DNA from 3 places in the Streptomyces sp. NPDC058534 genome. Region 1 is predicted to be linked to each of the others. Evidence: riboswitches for the same ligand, from Rfam matches in the RefSeq annotation. Region 1 holds a riboswitch; each other region holds the start of a gene.
The links. Region 1 has a riboswitch for cobalamin ahead of metE (5-methyltetrahydropteroyltriglutamate--homocysteine S-methyltransferase). Riboswitches for the same ligand answer to the same signal wherever they lie in the genome.
Positions count from the first base shown of each region.

Region 2: linked by a shared signal. The riboswitch ahead of cobN (cobaltochelatase subunit CobN) and the one ahead of metE (5-methyltetrahydropteroyltriglutamate--homocysteine S-methyltransferase) in region 1 are both predicted to bind cobalamin.
Region 3: linked by a shared signal. The riboswitch ahead of ACFWR9_RS18115 (ribonucleoside-diphosphate reductase subunit alpha) and the one ahead of metE (5-methyltetrahydropteroyltriglutamate--homocysteine S-methyltransferase) in region 1 are both predicted to bind cobalamin.

Region 1 is NZ_JBHXNW010000037.1:59,599-65,642, reverse strand. Features, by position in the region: gene ACFWR9_RS22960 (glycogen debranching N-terminal domain-containing protein) at 1-1,303, shown strand, start outside; partial or broken gene ACFWR9_RS22955 (substrate-binding domain-containing protein) at 1,293-1,650, opposite strand; gene ACFWR9_RS22950 (hypothetical protein) at 1,630-2,052, shown strand; gene metE (5-methyltetrahydropteroyltriglutamate--homocysteine S-methyltransferase) at 2,111-4,423, opposite strand; cobalamin riboswitch at 4,607-4,754, opposite strand; gene ACFWR9_RS22940 (hypothetical protein) at 4,910-5,344, opposite strand; gene ACFWR9_RS22935 (GNAT family N-acetyltransferase) at 5,516-6,044, shown strand, end outside.
Region 2 is NZ_JBHXNW010000038.1:37,290-43,333, reverse strand. Features, by position in the region: gene cobN (cobaltochelatase subunit CobN) at 1-2,109, opposite strand, end outside; cobalamin riboswitch at 2,139-2,287, opposite strand; gene cobG (precorrin-3B synthase) at 2,343-3,656, shown strand; gene ACFWR9_RS23205 (precorrin-8X methylmutase) at 3,653-4,324, shown strand; gene ACFWR9_RS23200 (precorrin-2 C(20)-methyltransferase) at 4,321-5,817, shown strand; gene ACFWR9_RS23195 (cobalt-precorrin-6A reductase) at 5,802-6,044, opposite strand, start outside.
Region 3 is NZ_JBHXNW010000026.1:76,456-82,499, reverse strand. Features, by position in the region: gene ACFWR9_RS18135 (GntR family transcriptional regulator) at 391-1,155, shown strand; gene ACFWR9_RS18130 (DUF3311 domain-containing protein) at 1,302-1,559, shown strand; gene mctP (monocarboxylate uptake permease MctP) at 1,556-3,166, shown strand; gene ACFWR9_RS18120 (GNAT family N-acetyltransferase) at 3,197-3,682, shown strand; cobalamin riboswitch at 3,737-3,915, shown strand; gene ACFWR9_RS18115 (ribonucleoside-diphosphate reductase subunit alpha) at 4,015-6,044, shown strand, end outside.

The DNA of each region.
Region 1 (6,044 bases):
CGCCCACCCGCACGGACACACCGCGCCCACCCCTGCCACCCCCGCCGCCGGCCAACGGCACCCGCACGGCCACGAGTCCGCGCCGGACGACCTCACCCGCACCTGCGAACGCGGACCGGCCGACCTCGACCTGCTGACCATCCCGGTCACCGGTGTCGACGGCGAGCACCTGCGCGTCCCCGCCGCCGGAATCCCCTGGTTCATGACCCTGTTCGGGCGGGACTCGCTGCTGACCTCGTACTTCCTGCTGCCGTACCGGCCCGCGACCGCGGCCGCGGTGCTGAGCGCGCTCGCCGCCACCCAGGGCGAGCGCCACGACACCTTCAGCGGCGAGCAGCCCGGACGCATCGTCCACGAGACACGGCACGGCGAACTCGCCCACTTCCGGCAGGTCCCGTACGGGCGGTACTACGGCGCCGTCGACGCCACCCCGCTCTTCCTCGTGCTGCTCCACGCCCACCACGAGACGACCGGCGACCGCACCCTGGCCGTCCGCCTGGAGCGGCACGCCCGGCGGGCCGTCGACTGGATGCTCACCGACGGCGGCCTGGAACGGCACGGCTACCTCGTCTACACCCCCGACCCGAACGGCCTCGTCAACCAGAACTGGAAGGACTCCGAGGGCGCCGTCTGCTTCGCCGACGGAACCCAGGCCGAGGGGCCGATCGCGGTCTCGGAGGCGCAGGGCTACGCCTACGACGCGCTTCTGCGCACCGCCGAACTCGCCGCAGGCGTCTGGGGCGACGAGCCCTACGCGCACCGCCTGCGCGAGACCGCCGCCGCACTGCGCGCCCGCTTCACGGCGGACTTCTGGATGCCCGGCGCCGACTTCCCGGCCCTCGCTCTGGACGGCGACGGCCGCCAGGTCGACGCGCTGGCCTCGGACGCCGGGCATCTGCTGTGGTCGGGCATCCTCGACGAGGACCGCGCCCGCCGGGTGGGCAGGCGGCTGCTTGAGCCGGACTTCTTCTCCGGCTGGGCCATCCGCACCCTGGCCGCCGGACAGCGCCCGTACCACCCGCTCTCCTACCACCGGGGCAGCGCCTGGCCGCACGACAACGCGGTCGTCGCGCTGGGCCTGGCCCGCCAGGGACTCGCGGACGAGGTGCGCACCGTCGCCGACGGCCTGATCGCGGCGGCGGCCCACCACGGCCACCGGCTGCCCGAGGTCCTGGCCGGCTACGACCGCTCGGCGACCCCCGCCCCGGTCCCGTACCCCCACTCCTGCTCCCCGCAGGCCTGGGCGGCGGCCACCCCGCTGGCCCTGCGGACGGCGCTGGGGGAGGGGCGGCTCAGCCCGTGAGGGACGCCGGCGATGCCGCCGTGCTCGCGCGGACGACCAGGCGCGGCTCCACCGACGCCGGTTCGGGCACCGTCTCGGGGGCGGCGAGCAGTACTCCGCCAGCTGGATGTCGTCGACGCCCACCACGGAGATGTCCTCCGGGACGCGCCGCCCCAGTTCGCGCAGCGCCCGGACGACCCCGAACGCCATCTCGTCGCTCGCCACGAACACCGCCGTCGCGTCCGGGATCCGGCCCAGGACCAGGCCGCCCCGGTACCCCGAGGCGGGCGACCAGTCGCCCTCCAGGGGCGGCGCACCGCGCGTCCGGCGGCCTCCAGCGTGAACGGTTGACCGCTCCTGGAAGCAGACTCGCCCTCGTGGCCGTCGCCACCGCGCTCGCCCTCGCCGGCGGCGCGTCCCTCGGGTCCCCGACCGCGTCCGCGTCCGATCCCGGCACCACCTACACCGTCACCGTCGGCGACAAGGGCTCCTGGACCCGGCCCGACGACACCCCGGCCGCCACCCACATCGACAAGGACGGCACCTTCTACTACCAGCAGGCCCACGCGCTGTACGGCGCCGACGACAGCCGTGCGTGGAGCTTCTACACCGGCACCGACTTCGACACCGCCGAACGGTCCGACGCGATCGGCGACGCCGCCGACCCCGACGAGCCCCGGGACCGCAACGACGACACCACGTGGCGGTGCAACAACAGCCCGACCGGCAATGAGTCCACCTTCCCGCCCTACGGCTCGCACTACGCGTGACGGTGTGACGGCAGGGCCGGGACACAGGCGGTGTCCCGGCCCTGCCGTCGCGTTCGGGTCAGGAGCCGGACAGCTCACCGCGGACCGTGTGGGCGGCGGCGACCAGGTTCTTCAGCGAGGAGCGGATCTCGGGCCAGCCGCGGGTCTTCAGACCGCAGTCGGGGTTGACCCACAGGCGTTCCGCCGGGATCGCGGCGAGCCCGGTGCGCAGCAAGCCCGCCGCCTCTTCGGCGCTCGGCACGCGGGGCGAGTGGATGTCGTACACGCCGGGCCCGGCCTCCCGCGGGTAGCCGTGGGCGGCCAGTTCGCGGGCGACCTGCATGTGGGAACGGGCGGCCTCCAGGCTGATCACGTCGGCGTCGAGGTCGTCGATGGCCCGCACGATGTCGCCGAACTCGGCGTAGCACATGTGGGTGTGGATCTGGGTGTCCGGGCGTACGCCACCGGTGCTGAGCCGGAAGGCCTCGGTGGCCCAGACCAGATACGCGGGCCGACCGGCCGAGCGCAGCGGCAGGGTCTCGCGCAGCCCGGGTTCGTCGACCTGGATCACGGAGGTCCCCGCGGCCTCCAGGTCGGCCACCTCGTCGCGCAGGGCGAGGGCGACCTGGCGGGCGGTGTCCGCGAAGGGCTGGTCGTCGCGGACGAAGGACCAGGCCAGCATGGTGACCGGACCGGTAAGCATGCCCTTGACCGGGCGGTCGGTGAGGGACTGGGCGTAGGTGGTCCAGCGCACGGTCATCGGCTCCGGGCGCGAGACGTCACCGGCCAGCACGGGCGGGCGGACGTAGCGGGTGCCGTAGGACTGCACCCAGCCGTGCCGGGTGGCCAGGTACCCCGTCAGCCGCTCGGCGAAGTACTGGACCATGTCGTTGCGTTCGGGCTCGCCGTGCACCAGCACGTCCAGGCCGGTCTTCTCCTGGAAGGCGACGACCTCCCGGATCTCCGCGCGGATGCGCTCCTCGTAGCCGTCCGTGTCGATCCGTCCGGCCCTGAGGTCGGCGCGGGCGGTGCGCAGCTCACCGGTCTGCGGGAAGGAGCCGATGGTCGTCGTCGGCAGCGGCGGCAGCCGCAGGTGCGCCCGCTGGGCGGCGGCGCGTTCGAGGTACGGCTGGGAGCGGCGCGCGTCGGCCTCGGTGACCGCGCCGGTGCGGGCGCGGACGGCGGGGTTCCGGGTGATGGGGGAGCCCGCGCGGGAGGCCAGGTCGGCGCGGTTCGCGGCGAGTTCGGCGGCGATCGCGCCGGTGCCGCGGGCCAGGCCCTTGGTGAGGGTGACGGTCTCCGCCGTCTTCTGCCGGGCGAAGGCGAGCCAGCGCAGGATCTGCGGCTCGATGTCCCGCTCCGCGGCCGTGTCCAGGGGCACGTGCAGCAGCGAGCAGGAAGCCGACACGTCCACGCGGTCGGCCAGACCGAGCAGGGTGCCGAGCGTGGTCAGGGAGCGGGACAGGTCGTTCACCCAGATGTTGCGGCCGTTGACGATCCCCGCGACCAGGCGCTTGCCCGGCAGACCGCCCACGGCGGCCAGGTCCTCCAGGTTGGCCGCGGCGGCCTCCGTGAAGTCCAGCGCCAGCCCCTCGACCGGCGCCTTGGCCAGGACCGGCAGGGCGTCGCCCAGGCGGTCGAAGTACGAGGCGACCAGCAGCCGGGGCCGGTCGGTGAGGGCGCCCAGGTCACGGTAGGCGCGGGCGGCGGCGTTGAGTTCGGCCGGCGTGCGGTCCTGGACCAGGGCCGGCTCGTCGAGCTGCACCCACTCGGCACCGGCCGCGCGCAGGTCGGCGAGGACCTCCGCGTACACCGGCAGCAGCCGGTCGAGGAGGGTGAGGGGCTCGAAGTCCCCGGGGGCGCCGGGCGCGGGCTTGGCGAGCAGCAGGTAGGTGACAGGGCCGACGAGCACGGGGCGGGCGGCCAGACTCAGCGCGAGGGCCTCCCGCAGCTCCCCGACCTGCTTGCCCGAGTCGGCCGTGAACACCGTGTCAGGATCCAACTCCGGGACGAGATAGTGGTAGTTGGTGTCGAACCACTTGGTCATCTCCAGCGGTGCGACGTCCTGGGTGCCGCGCGCCATGGCGAAGTACCCGTCGAGCGCGTCGGCGGCGACGGAGTCCCGGTGACGCGCGGGGACGGCACCGACCATCACGGTCGTGTCCAGCACGTGGTCGTAGTACGAGAAGTCACCGGTGGGCACCTCGTCGACACCGGCCTCGGCGAGCTGCCGCCAGTTGGCGGCGCGCAGTCCTGCGGCGGTGGCGTGGAGGGCGTCGGCGGTGACGCGGCCCTTCCAGTAGCCCTCGACGGCCTTCTTCAGTTCCCGGTCGGGGCCCTGGCGCGGATAGCCGTACACGGTGGCGTGCACGGGGGCGGACGTACGGGTCACGGAGATCTCCTTCGCGAGACGAATCCCTGAGATCCCGGCAACGGGACGAGAGCGCGAAGGGTGACGGCACCCGGCGGCACGAACCGGCGCGCGGGGCGCCGTCGTCCGCCTATATGTACGCCGACCCGCCCACGAGGTCACCGGGATGTCCGCGCACGAGTCGTTCGTACGCGGGCAGTTGGCAGGTCTTCGGACTCGCGGGCACGTCCTCCGGGAGGACACCTACTGGCCGTCGCTTCCCAGGTCCTTCTTCACGACCCAGTGCGTATGACGGCGGTCGTTCCCACTCACCGCTGCGGGGCAGTCCCGGATTCCCACCGGGTTCCCTCTTGCGACGCATCCCGCCGTGGGGGTCCCCCCATGCTTTTGGGCTATGGGGGAGGACGGGGCGAACCAGCTGCACCGGTCACCCTACCGGGGGCGGCCTTGGTAGCGGCCGGTCGTGTCCGGCATGCGGACGGTGCGGCGGGACACGCCGCCGGCGGACTACCGCGGGGCCCAGTGGCTCCGGTCCCGATCCGGCGCGTCGACGTGGCGCGGGCAGGCCGTGGCGTGCGCCGTGCCCAGCGAGGTCCACCACACCTCGCAGCAGTCGGCGCCCAGGGGGACGCGGGCGGCGGCGGGGCGGGTGCACTCCGGGCCGTGCACGGCGCCGTCGGAGTGCTGCCAGAAGGCGCAGCACGGGGCGAGGCCGAGCGGCTGCCGATGAGGCGGGCGGGCCAGGAGTTCGGCCCGGCGCGCCAGTACGGTCCGGCGCCGGTGCTCGGCTCCCTCCCGGGCGGCACACCAGGCCATGACCCCGGCGGCGTAGAGACCGGGCAGGGCGAGCCAGGGGTGGTGGCTGCCCGCGTACCAGGCGGCGGCGAGCAGGAGAACGGCGGCGGCACGGCACCCGCGTGCGGTGCGCAGGCTCGGTGTCACAGGAGACTCCCGTGGGTCGGCGACGGAGAAGGTCCTCGGGACACCCGTATGCCCGCGGTTCGCCGACCTACGTCCACGAATCGCGCCAGGCCGTGTCCGGGCGGGTCCTCAGCCGCGTGGACGGGCGGAAATCCCGTTGCGGGCGCCCGCCGACGCCCCGATTCTGCTCGCATGTCCCCCGCCGACCTGCGACCGGCCACCCTTGCCGACGCCCCCGCCATCACCCGACTCCTCAACGAGATCGACCGGATCGAGATCGGCCGCCCCGAGACCGACCAGCACACCGTCGAGGCCGACCTCAAGCATCCCGAGACGGATCTGACCCGGGACTCGTGGCTCGCCTTCGACGGCGGCCTGCTGGTGGCGTACGGGCTGCTGTGGGACGAGTCCGGCGGCGAGCGCGTCGACATCGACCACTACGTGCTGCCCGGCCACCAGGGCACCGGCCTGCGGCTGCTGGCGGCCATGGAGGATCGCGCCCTCGCCAAGGCACGGGCCAACGGGGCCGCTCGGGCCGTCGTCCACCTGCACCTCAACGCCCGGCCCACGACCGACACCGCGCTCCTCGCGGACCGGGGCTGGAGGGTCGTCCGGTCCCACCACGTCCTGCGCCGGGCGGTGGACCCGGCGGCCGACCTCCCGCCGCGGGCCCCGGCCGGGGTGCGCGTCCGGGCCTGCGCGACGGAGGCGGACCGTGTCC
Region 2 (6,044 bases), on a different contig from region 1:
GCGCAGGATGGCGAGGACGAGGTTGACGCGGTCGGCGCCGGCCGGCGGGTTGCCGAGGACGTGCAGGCCGTCGCGGATCTGAGCGTCCTTCACCTCGCAGAGCCAGCCGTCGACGTGGAGCAGGAAGTCGTCGAAGCCGTCGTCGTCCGGACGGTCCGCCAGGCCGAGGTCGTGGTCGAGCTTGGCGGCCTGGATCAGGGTCCAGATCTGGGCGCGGATCGCCGGGAGTTTGGCCGGGTCCATGGACGCGATCTGCGCGTACTCGTCGAGGAGTTGCTCCAGGCGCGCGATGTCGCCGTAGGAGTCGGCGCGGGCCATCGGCGGGACGAGGTGGTCGACGAGGGTGGCGTGCACGCGGCGCTTGGCCTGGGTGCCCTCGCCGGGGTCGTTGACGAGGAAGGGGTAGATCAGGGGCAGGTCGCCGAGGGCGGCGTCGGGGCCGCAGGCGGCGGACAGGCCGGCGTTCTTGCCGGGCAGCCACTCCAGGTTGCCGTGCTTGCCCAGGTGGATCATCGCGTCGGCGCCGAAGCCGCCGTCCTCGGCCCGCGCGGCGATCCAGCGGTAGGCGGCGAGGTAGTGGTGGGAGGGCGGCAGGTCGGGATCGTGGTAGATGGCGATGGGGTTCTCGCCGAAGCCGCGCGGCGGCTGGATGAGGATCAGCAGGTTGCCGCGGCGCAGGGCGGCCAGGACGATGTCGCCCTCCGGGTTGCGGCTGCGGTCGACGAACATCTCCCCCGGTGCCGGGCCCCAGTGTTCCTCGACGGCCGTGCGCAGTTCCCCGGGCAGGGTCGCGTACCAGCGCTTGTAGTCGGCGGCCGGGACGCGGACCGGGTTGCGGGCGAGCTGTTCCTCGGTGAGCCAGTCCTGGTCGTGGCCGCCCGCGTCGATGAGCGCGCGGATCAGTTCGTCGCCGTCGCCGGACGCGAGGCCCGGGACCTCGGCGTCGGTGTCGGCGCCGAAGTCGTAGCCCTCCTCGCGCAGTCGGCGCAGCAGGGCCACCGCGCTGGCGGGGGTGTCCAGGCCGACGGCGTTCCCGATGCGGGAGTGCTTGGTCGGGTAGGCGGAGAGGACCAGGGCGAGGCGCTTGTCGGCGGCCGGGATGTGCCGCAGGCGGGCGTGGCGTACGGCGATGCCGGCGACGCGGGCGGCGCGCTCGGGGTCGGCGACGTAGGCGGGGAGGCCGTCGGCGTCGATCTCCTTGAAGGAGAACGGCACGGTGATCAGGCGGCCGTCGAACTCGGGGACGGCTATCTGGCTGGCGGCGTCCAGCGGGGAGACGCCCTCGTCGTTGCTCTCCCAGTCGGCGCGGGAGCCGGTCAGGCACAGGGCCTGGAGGATGGGGACGTCGAGGGTGGTGAGCGCGCCGGCGTCCCAGGACTCGTCGTCACCGCCGGCGGACGCCTCGGCGGGCTTGGTGCCGCCGGCCGCGAGGACAGTGGTGACGATCACGTCGGCCGCCCGCAGGTCATCGATGAGTTCGGGCTCGGGGGCGCGCAGGGAGGCCACGTAGCGGGGCAGCGGCCGCCCGCCGGCGTTCTCGACGGCGTCGCACAGGGCGTGCACGAAGTCCGTGTTGCCGCTCATGTGGTGGGCGCGGTAGTAGAGCACGGCCACGGTCGGGCCATCCGCGTCCTGGCGCGGCGCGCGGTCCAGCGGGCCCCAGGTGGGGGCGGGCGTCGGCGGGTCGAAGCCGTGGCCGGTGAGCAGCACGGTGTCGGACAGGAAGCGGGCGAGCTGCTCCAGGTTGGCCGGGCCGCCGTGGGCGAGATAGGCGTGGGCCTCGGCGGCGAGACCGACGGGGACGGTGGAGGCCTCCATCAGCTGGGCGTCCGGGGCCTGTTCGCCGCTGAGGACCACGACGGGGCGGCCGTCGGCGAGGAGCAGGTCGAGACCTTCACGCCAGGCACGCAGTCCGCCGAGGAGGCGTACGACGACCAGTCCGACGCCGTCCAGCAGGGCGGGCAGGTCGTCGAGCGGGAGCCGGGCGGGGTTGGCGAACCGGTAGGCGACCGGGCCGGTGGCGGCGCGGGCGCTCAGCAGGTCGGTGTCGGACGTCGACAGGAGCAGGATGCTGGGGTGCGAGGCACGCTCCCCGGAAGAATGCGGCATGCGGCGTCTGCCCTTCCTCGGGGTCCGCGCCCCGGGCGGTGAGAGACGGCGGGAGTTCCTGACTCGTCCGGCCCTCAGGGTGGCCGGACTCACAGTGGCGGGACCGCGCCGGATTCACACCGGGCTTCCTCCCCTGTCGCCGTCTGGCGGTGGGCGGACCGGATGATCCACCCAGGAGCATAGTAAGGGTCCCGCCGGGAAGGGCGGCAGGTGCCACCGGTGTGACGGTCGGTATGCTCGCGGCCATGTCCTCGGCACTCCCTTCCATATCCTCCCAGGCCACAGCGGTCTCACGGGACCGTGGTGACGCCTGCCCGGGGACGCTGCGGCTGCACGCCGCCGACGACGGTGCCCTCGCCCGCGTACGGATACCCGGCGGGGCCCTGGGCGTCGTTCAGGCCGAGGCGCTGGCCGACGCCGCCCGGCGGCTGGGCGACGGGGAGCTTCATCTGACGTCCCGGGGCAACGTGCAGCTGCGGGGGCTGCGCGACGGCTGCGGCGGGGAGCTGGCCGGGCTGCTGGACGCGGCCGGGCTGCTGCCCTCGCCGGGGCACGAACGGGTGCGCAACATCGTCGCCTCGCCGCTGTCCGGCCTCGACGGGCACGGTCCGCGGGACGTACGGCCGTGGCTGTCGGCCCTGGACGCGGCGTTGTGCGCGAGCGAACGGGCGCGGGAGCTGTCGGGCCGGTTCCTGTTCGCGCTCGACGACGGCCGCGGGGACGTGGCCGGACTCGGCGCCGACGTCACCGTGCGGGCGACCGGCGGCGATGCGGCGCAGGTCGCGCTGCACTCGGTGGACGCGGCCTGGCGGGTGGCCGCGGACGAGGCGTCCCGGGCGGCGCTGCTGGCGGCCGAGGCATTCCTCGACGTCGCCCGCGAGTCCGGGGAGCGGGTGTGGCGGGTGGACGAACTCGCCGTACCGGCCCATGTCCTGACGCGGGCGGTGGACCGCCGTCTGTCCGAGGCGGGAGTCGGCCACGTCAAGGAGCGGCCGGCCACCACACGCGCGGACGGGCCTCCTCCCGGGCTCCTCGGGGACGCCCTGTGCGCGCACGTGCCGCTGGGCCGTCTCACCGGCCCGCAGTGGCGGGAGTTGACGCACGTCGCCGCTCTGACGCCGGACGCCGAACTGCGGTTGACACCGTGGCGCGGCGTCGTCGTACCAGTCGGGGGCCTGAGCGCATCGGACACCGCCGCCGCCCTCGACCGCCTCCGTGCCGTCGGTCTCGTCACCGACGCCTCCTCCCCCTGGCCGCGCGTCGGCGCCTGCATCGGCCGCCCGGGGTGCGGGAGGTCGCACGCCGACGTACGGGCCGACGCGGCCGGCACCCTGCCCGCCGCGGGCCGGTCCCCGCTCCCCTTGTACTGGTCCGGCTGCGAACGCCGTTGCGGCCACCCGCGCGGCGACCGGATCGACCTGGTCGCCGTCCCCGAGGGGGGCTACCGCCTCACCGCCACCGCCGGCCCCCCGGACGGGCCGGCGCGCACCACGGTCCTGACGGACCCCTCCGATCTCGCCACCGCACTGGCGGCGATCACTCCATGAGCCGTACGACGACCGAGAGCAGCGGGAAGAACACCGTGACCACCCACGCATACGAGAAGGACGGAGCGGCCATCTACCGCCAGTCCTTCGCCACGATCCGGGCGGAGGCGGACCTCACGGGCCTGCCCGCCGACGTCAGCCGGGTCGCCGTCCGGATGATCCACGCCTGCGGCATGGTCGACCTCGTGCGCGACATCGGCCACACGCCCACGGTGGTGGCCCGCGCCCGCGAGGCCCTGCTGGCCGGTGCGCCGATCCTCTGCGACGTGCAGATGGTGGCCAGCGGTGTGACCCGCAAGCGGCTGCCCGCGGACAACGAGGTGCTGTGCACCCTCTCCGACCCGGCCGTCCCGGGGCTGGCGGCGGAGCTGGGCACCACGCGCAGCGCCGCCGCGCTGGAGCTGTGGCGCGACCGCCTTGAGGGCTCCGTGGTCGCCGTCGGCAACGCGCCCACCGCCCTCTTCCGGCTCCTGGAGATGATCGAGGAGGGGGCGCCGAGGCCCGCGGCCGTCATCGGTGTGCCCGTCGGCTTCATCGGTGCCGCCGAGTCCAAGGAGGCCCTGGCGGCCCACCCCTCGGGCCTGGAGCACCTGGTCGTCCGGGGCCGTCGCGGAGGCAGCGCCATCGCCGCCGCCGCACTCAACGCGATCGCGAGCGAGGAAGAATGAGCGGCAAGCTGTACGGGGTCGGGCTCGGACCCGGCGACCCGTCCCTGATGACCGTGCGCGCGGTCGAGGCCATCGCCGAGGCGGACGTGATCGCGTATCACAGCGCCCGGCACGGACGGTCCATCGCCCGCTCCATCGCGGAGCGGCACCTGCGCGCCGACCACGTCGAGGAACGGCTGGTCTACCCGCTCACCGTCGAGACCACCGACCACCCGGGCGGCTACCAGGGCGCCATGGACGACTTCTACGCCGAGGCGTCGGCGCGGCTCGCCGCCCACCTCGACGCGGGCCGCACGGTCGCCGTCCTCGCGGAGGGCGACCCGCTCTTCTACGGCTCCTACATGCACATGCACAAGCGGCTCGCCGACCGGTACGACACCGAGGTGATCCCCGGTGTGACGTCCGTGTCCGCCGCCGCGGCCCGTCTGGGCACGCCGCTCGTCGAGGGTGAGGAGGTGCTGACCATCCTGCCGGGCACGTTGCCCGAGGAGGAGCTGACGGCCCGGCTCGCCTCGACGGACGCGGCCGTGGTGATGAAGCTGGGCCGTACCTTCCCCAAGGTGCGCCGCGCGCTGGAGGGTTCGGGACGGCTGGGGGCGGCCCGGTACGTGGAACGGGCCACGATGGCGGGAGAGCGTCTCGCGGACCTGGCCGACGTGGAGGCCGGCTCGGTGCCCTATTTCTCGGTGGCGGTGCTGCCGAGCCAGGTGGACGCCGAGCCGCCGGTGCCGGAGCCGGGTGCCGTCGGGGAGGTCGTGGTCGTCGGGACCGGGCCGGCCGGGCCGTTGTGGCTGACGCCCGAGACCCGCGGCGCGCTCGCCGCCGCCGACGACCTGGTCGGCTACACCACCTACCTGGACCGCATCCCGGTCCGTGCCGGTCAGCGGCGCCACGGTTCGGACAACAAGGTGGAGGCCGAGCGCGCGGAGTTCGCGCTGGGGCTCGCCCGGCGGGGACGCCGGGTCGCGGTCGTCTCCGGCGGCGACCCCGGGGTCTTCGCCATGGCCACGGCCGTGCTGGAGGCCGCCTCGGCCGAGGAGCACGCGGACGTTCCGGTGCGGGTGCTGCCCGGGGTGACGGCCGCCAATGCCGCCGCGGCCCGCGCGGGGGCGCCGCTCGGCCACGACTACGCCGCCCTGTCGCTGTCCGACCGGCTCAAGCCGTGGGAGGTCATCGCCGGGCGGCTGCGGGCCGCGGCCGGCGCCGACCTGGTGCTGGCGCTGTACAACCCCGGTTCCGGCAGCCGGACCTGGCAGGTCGGCAAGGCCCGCGAACTGCTCCTCGAACACCGGGCGCCGGACACGCCCGTCGTGGTCGCGCGGGATGTGGGCGGTTCCGGCGAGCGGGTGCGGATCGTGCGGCTGGCGGACCTGGATCCGGCCGAGGTCGACATGCGCACGATCCTGCTGGTCGGCTCGTCCCAGACCCGGGTGGTACGGCGCGGCGACGGCGAAGAGGTCGTGTGGACGCCCCGCCGCTACCCGGAGACGTGAGGGGCGCCGCCCGTGGGCCGGCGCCTCGCGGGTGCCTCCCGGACCCACCGCGCCGCCTCCCGGGGCCCGCTCACGACCGGCACACCCTCGGGCACCGACGGCCGGCGCACCACGACCACCGGCACCCCGGCCTCACGGGCGGCCGCCAGCTTCGGCGCGGTGGCCTCTCCCCCGCTGTCCTTGGTGACCAGGACGTCGATCCGGTGCCGGCGCAGCAGCTCGCGTTC
Region 3 (6,044 bases), on a different contig from region 1:
CCGCCCATGGGGCCGGGACCTGGACCAATGGTGTAGACCAGTACGGGGAGCTTGGCCCAGACCAATAGGGCTGTCAAGGGTGTTCAACCACGCTCCCCACGTCCGTGATGCGACCGAGATATGCAGGGACCTTTCATTGCGCAAGCCCCAGATCGGGCGGACCGGGACCGGGTGTACCACCACCCGCAGAACGATGTGCCGGTACGGTCCCGAACGCGCGTACCAGCGACGTCCGACCCTGCCGTGGACTAGACCATGGGGGGTCCCGGGGGTATACAGAAGGGATCACGGAGCGTGCGGGGCCATCCCGGCACGGAGCCGTGCCACGATGTGAGCCGTGGCCGACAGGAATGCCGGTCGCTTCGGCACCCGGAGCCGGGAAGGCAGAGCATGAGCACCGACGTCAGCAGTGCGGAGAACGAGGGTGGGGCGACCGTCCGTACCGCGCGCGTGCCCAAGTACTACCGTCTGAAGAAGCATCTGCTCGACATGACCCGGACACAGACGCCGGGCACGCCGGTCCCGCCGGAGCGCACGCTGGCCGCGGAGTTCGACACCTCGCGCACCACCGTGCGCCAGGCCCTCCAGGAGCTGGTCGTCGAGGGCCGCCTGGAACGCATCCAGGGCAAGGGCACCTTCGTCGCCAAGCCCAAGGTGTCGCAGGCGCTGCAACTCACCTCCTACACCGAGGACATGCGGGCCCAGGGGCTCGAACCCACCTCGCAACTGCTGGACATCGGCTACATCACCGCCGACGACCGGCTCGCCGGTCTGCTGGACATCACGGCCGGCGGACGGGTGCTGCGCATCGAGCGGCTGCGCATGGCCAACGGCGAGCCGATGGCCATCGAGACCACGCACCTGTCGGCGAAGCGCTTCCCCGCGCTGCGCCGGTCCCTGGTGAAGTACACGTCCCTGTACACCGCGCTCGCCGAGGTGTACGACGTCCATCTCGCCGAGGCCGAGGAGACCATCGAGACCTCGCTGGCCACCCCGCGCGAGGCCGGCCTGCTCGGCACCGACGTGGGCCTGCCGATGCTGATGCTCTCCCGGCACTCCCAGGACCGCACCGGTCAGCCGGTGGAGTGGGTGCGTTCGGTGTACCGGGGCGACCGCTACAAGTTCGTGGCCCGTCTGAAGCGTCCCCAGGACTAGTGCAAACCGGGCAAAACATACCGCTCCCGACCGCGAAGTTGCAGTTGAGGACCGATATGCGGACGAGGGCTTCCGCTGTCTTGACGCCGTCACCTACATTTCGTGCGCACTGCACGAGGTGATCAGCGAGGGGACGGAGCCACCGCATGTCACAAGCCCCGGAAGTGAGCAGAGGCCCGGTGGTGACGCCTGTGCGCGTCGTCATCGGCCTCTGCCTAGTCGCACCGTTCGTCGCCATGCTCTGGGTCGGTTCGTACGCGAAGACGGACCCGGCCTTCATCGGCATACCGTTCTTCTACTGGTACCAGATGGCCTGGGTGCTCATCTCCACCGTGCTCACGGTGGTCGCGTACCAGCTGTGGCAGCGTGACCAGCGCGCCCGCCGGGAAGGCGGGGCCAAGTGAACGACGGCGTGAACGGCGTCGCGCTCGGCGTCTTCATCTTCTTCTTCGTCCTTGTCACCGCCATGGGCTTCCTGGCCGCCCGCTGGCGCCGGGCCGCCAACGAGCAGAGCCTCGACGAGTGGGGCCTCGGCGGCCGCTCGTTCGGCACCTGGGTCACCTGGTTCCTGCTGGGCGGCGACCTGTACACGGCGTACACCTTCGTGGCCGTCCCCGCGGCGATCTACGCGGCGGGCGCGGCCGGCTTCTTCGCGGTGCCGTACACGATCCTGGTCTACCCTCTGATCTTCACCTTCCTGCCGCGCCTGTGGTCGGTCTCCCACAAGCACGGGTACGTGACGACCTCGGACTTCGTGCGCGGCCGGTTCGGCTCGAAGGGGCTGTCGCTGGCGGTCGCCGTCACCGGCATCCTGGCCACGATGCCGTACATCGCGCTCCAGCTGGTCGGCATCCAGGCCGTCCTGGACGTGATGGGCGTCGGCGGCGGCGAGGACACCAACTGGTTCATCAAGGACCTGCCGCTGCTGATCGCCTTCGGTGTGCTGGCCGCGTACACCTACTCGTCGGGTCTGCGCGCGCCCGCGCTGATCGCGTTCGTGAAGGACACGCTGATCTACATCGTGATCGCGGTGGCGATCATCTACATCCCGATCAAGCTCGGCGGGTTCGACGACATCTTCGCGTCGGCGAGCGACAAGTTCACCGAGTCGGGCAAGGGCGGACTGATCCCGGACCACGGCGGCCAGTGGACGTACGCCACCCTGGCGCTCGGCTCGGCGCTGGCGCTGTTCATGTACCCGCACTCGATCACCGCGACGCTGTCCTCGCGCAGCCGTGACGTGATCCGGCGCAACACCACGATCCTGCCGCTGTACTCGCTGATGCTGGGCCTCCTCGCGCTGCTGGGCTTCATGGCGATCGCGGCGGGCGTCAAGGTGGAGAACGGGCAGCTGGCGATCCCGCAGCTGTTCGAGAACATGTTCCCGGACTGGTTCGCGGGCGTGGCCTTCGCGGCGATCGGCATCGGCGCGCTGGTACCGGCGGCGATCATGTCGATCGCGGCAGCGAATCTCTTCACGCGCAACATCTACAAGGACTTCATCAAGCCGGACGCCACCCCGGCCCAGGAGACCAAGGTCTCCAAGCTGGTGTCGCTGCTGGTGAAGGTGGGTGCGCTGGTCTTCGTGCTGGGCATGGACAAGACGGTCGCGATCAACTTCCAGCTGCTCGGCGGCATCTGGATCCTGCAGACCTTCCCGGCCCTGGTCGGCGGCCTGTTCACCCGCTGGTTCCACCGCTGGGCGCTGCTCGGCGGCTGGGCGGTCGGCATGATCTACGGCACGGTCGCCGCGTACGGGGTGGCCTCGCCGACGCAGAAGCACTTCGGCGGCTCCTCCGACGAGATCCCCGGCATCGGCGAGATCGGCTACATCGGTCTCACCGCCTTCGTGCTGAACATCGTGGTCACCGTGGTCCTGACCTTCGTCCTGCGGGCGGTCAAGGCGCCCGACGGCGTCGACGAGACCAAGCCGAGCGACTACACGGCGGACGCGGGCGACGCGGGCGTCGAGGTCGAGCTGCCGCCGGCCACGGCGGGCACCTCGCACTAGTTCCTTCCTCGTCAGCGGGCCGTCGGAGAAATCCGGCGGCCCGTTGTCGTACCCGTCGGCGAGATCACCGCACAGGCCTATCCGCGCGACGGCCTCCTCGACTTCGGGGAGGACGACGAGTACCTCCACGAGCTGCGCGCCGTGGCCAAGCGGGCGGCGGCCGCCGAGGTACTGGTCGCCGCGGCGGACGGCGGGCTGCTCGGCGGCGTGATCTTCGTGCCCGCCGGCGGGCCCATGGCGGACATCGCCCGGCCCGGTGAGGCCGAGATACGTATGCTCGCCGTCGCCCGCGAGGCACGCGGACGCGGGGCCGGCGAGGCGCTCGTACGGGCCTGCGTGGACCGCGCCCGGTCCGTGGAGGGCTGCGCACGCGTCGTGCTGTCCACCCAGCGCACCATGCGCACCGCCCACCGCCTCTACGCGCCCCTGGGCTTCACCCGCACGCCGGACCGCGACCGGAACCCCCTGCCGGAGCTGGACGACATCACTCTGCTCACCTGTGAACCGACGCTCTGACACCACCCCGACACACTGGCGGACACAACATCTGGGGGTGCTGGCGGATCCCGGCACAAGATGTATGCTCATGCTCGCTGTCGCCGCAGGGGAATCCGGTGCGAATCCGGAACTGTCCCGCAACGGTGTACATGCGTGTATCCGTACGTTCTCGGACGTACGTGCACGCGTGTCTCAGTCCGAGGGCCTGCCGACAGTGCGCCCGGCCTCCCGGCCCGGGTGCCATGACGTCCGGGCCCCGTGGAGTGGGCCGGTGGACGCGACGCCGCGTGCGCTCGTGTGCTGCCCCCTGCCCTCCGCCAGGCCCCGTGCCAGCGAGGGAGTGCCCCCACGTGACCATCGCGCCAGCCGACCCGGCCACAGCGACCCCGGTGACGACTTCAGCGATGCCGGTGACCGAGGAGTCCGACGGACCCGGTGCCGCCCTGCTGCGGACCCTGACCGCTCTGACCGCCGACCTCCCCGGCGCCGACCCCGGCCGGGTCGCCGCCGCCGCGCTGCGCGGCCGGTCCGCCCACGCGGACGAGGCCGAGCTGCGCGAGCTGGCCACGGAGGCGGCGGCCGGTCTCATCTCCGAGGACCCGGTCTACTCCCGGCTGGCCGCCCGGCTGCTGACCATCGGCATCCGGGCGGAGGCCGCCTGCCAGGGCGTCACGTCCTTCACCGAGTCGGTCGCCACCGGCCACCGTGAGGGCCTGATCGCCGACCGCACCGCCGAGTTCGTACGGCTGCACGCGGAGCGGCTGGACGCGACGATCGACCGGGCCGCCGACGACCGCTTCGGCTACTTCGGGCTGCGCACCCTGCACAGCCGCTACCTGCTGCGGCACCCGATCACCCGCAAGGTCGTCGAGACGCCGCAGCACTTCATGCTGCGGGTGGCCGCCGGCCTGGCCGAGGACGACAGCGCCCACTCGGTCGACGAGGTCTCCGCGCTGTACGGCCTGATGAGCCGCCTCGACTACCTGCCCTCGTCCCCCACCCTGTTCAACTCCGGCACCCGGCACGCCCAGATGTCGTCCTGCTATCTCCTCGACTCCCCCAAGGACGAGCTGGACTCCCTCTACGACCGCCTCCACCAGGTCGCCCGGCTCTCCAAGCACGCCGGCGGCATCGGCATCGCCTACTCCCGCGTCCGCTCCCGGGGTTCGCTGATCCGCGGCACCAACGGGCACTCCAACGGCATCGTCCCGTTCCTGAAGACGCTGGACGCCTCGGTGGCGGCCGTGAACCAGGGCGGCCGGCGCAAGGGCGCGGCGGCGGTCTACCTGGAGACCTGGCACGCGGACCTCGAGGAGTTCCTGGAGCTGCGGGACAACACCGGCGAGGACGCCCGCCGCACGCACAACCTGAACCTCGCCCACTGGATCCCGGACGAGTTCATGCGCCGCGTGGACGCCGACGGACAGTGGTCGCTGTTCTCGCCCGCCGAGGTGCCCGAGCTGACCGACCTGTACGGCGCGGAGTTCGACGCGGCCTACCGCGAGGCCGAGGCCGCGGGGCTCGCCCGCAGGACCCTGCCGGCCCGTGAGCTGTACGGCCGCATGATGCGCACCCTCGCGCAGACCGGCAACGGCTGGATGACCTTCAAGGACACCGCCAACCGCACAGCCAACCAGACGGCCGAGCCGGGCAACGTCATCCACTCCTCCAACCTCTGCACGGAGATCCTGGAGGTCACGGACGACGGGGAGACGGCGGTCTGCAACCTGGGCTCGGTCAACCTCGGCGCCTTCGTCGACGTGGCGAAGGGCGATATCGACTGGGAGCGGCTGGACGCCACCGTCCGCACCGCCGTCACCTTCCTGGACCGGGTCGTCGACATCAACTTCTACCCGACCGAGCAGGCGGGCCGCTCCAACGCCCGCTGGCGCCCGGTCGGCCTCGGCGCGATGGGCCTCCAGGACGTCTTCTTCCAGCTGCGCCTGCCCTTCGACTCGCCCGAGGCGAGGGCCCTGTCCACCCGCATCGCCGAGCGCGTCATGCTCGCCGCGTACGAGACGTCCACCGACCTCGCCGAGCGCAACGGCCCGCTGCCGGCCTGGGAGAAGACCCGTACCGCCCGGGGCGTCCTGCACCCCGACCACTACGGCGTGCAGCCGACCTGGCCGGAGCGCTGGACGGCGCTGCGCGAGCGCATGGCGACCACCGGGCTGCGCAACTCCCTGCTGCTCGCCATCGCGCCGACCGCCACCATCGCCTCCATCGCGGGCGTCTACGAGTGCATCGAGCCGCAGGTGTCCAACCTGTTCAAGCGCGAGACGCTCTCCGGCGAGTTCCTCCAGGTCAACTCGTACCTGGTGAACGACCTCAAGCGGCTCGGCGTGTGGGACGCCCGCACCCGCGAGGCACTGCGCGAGGC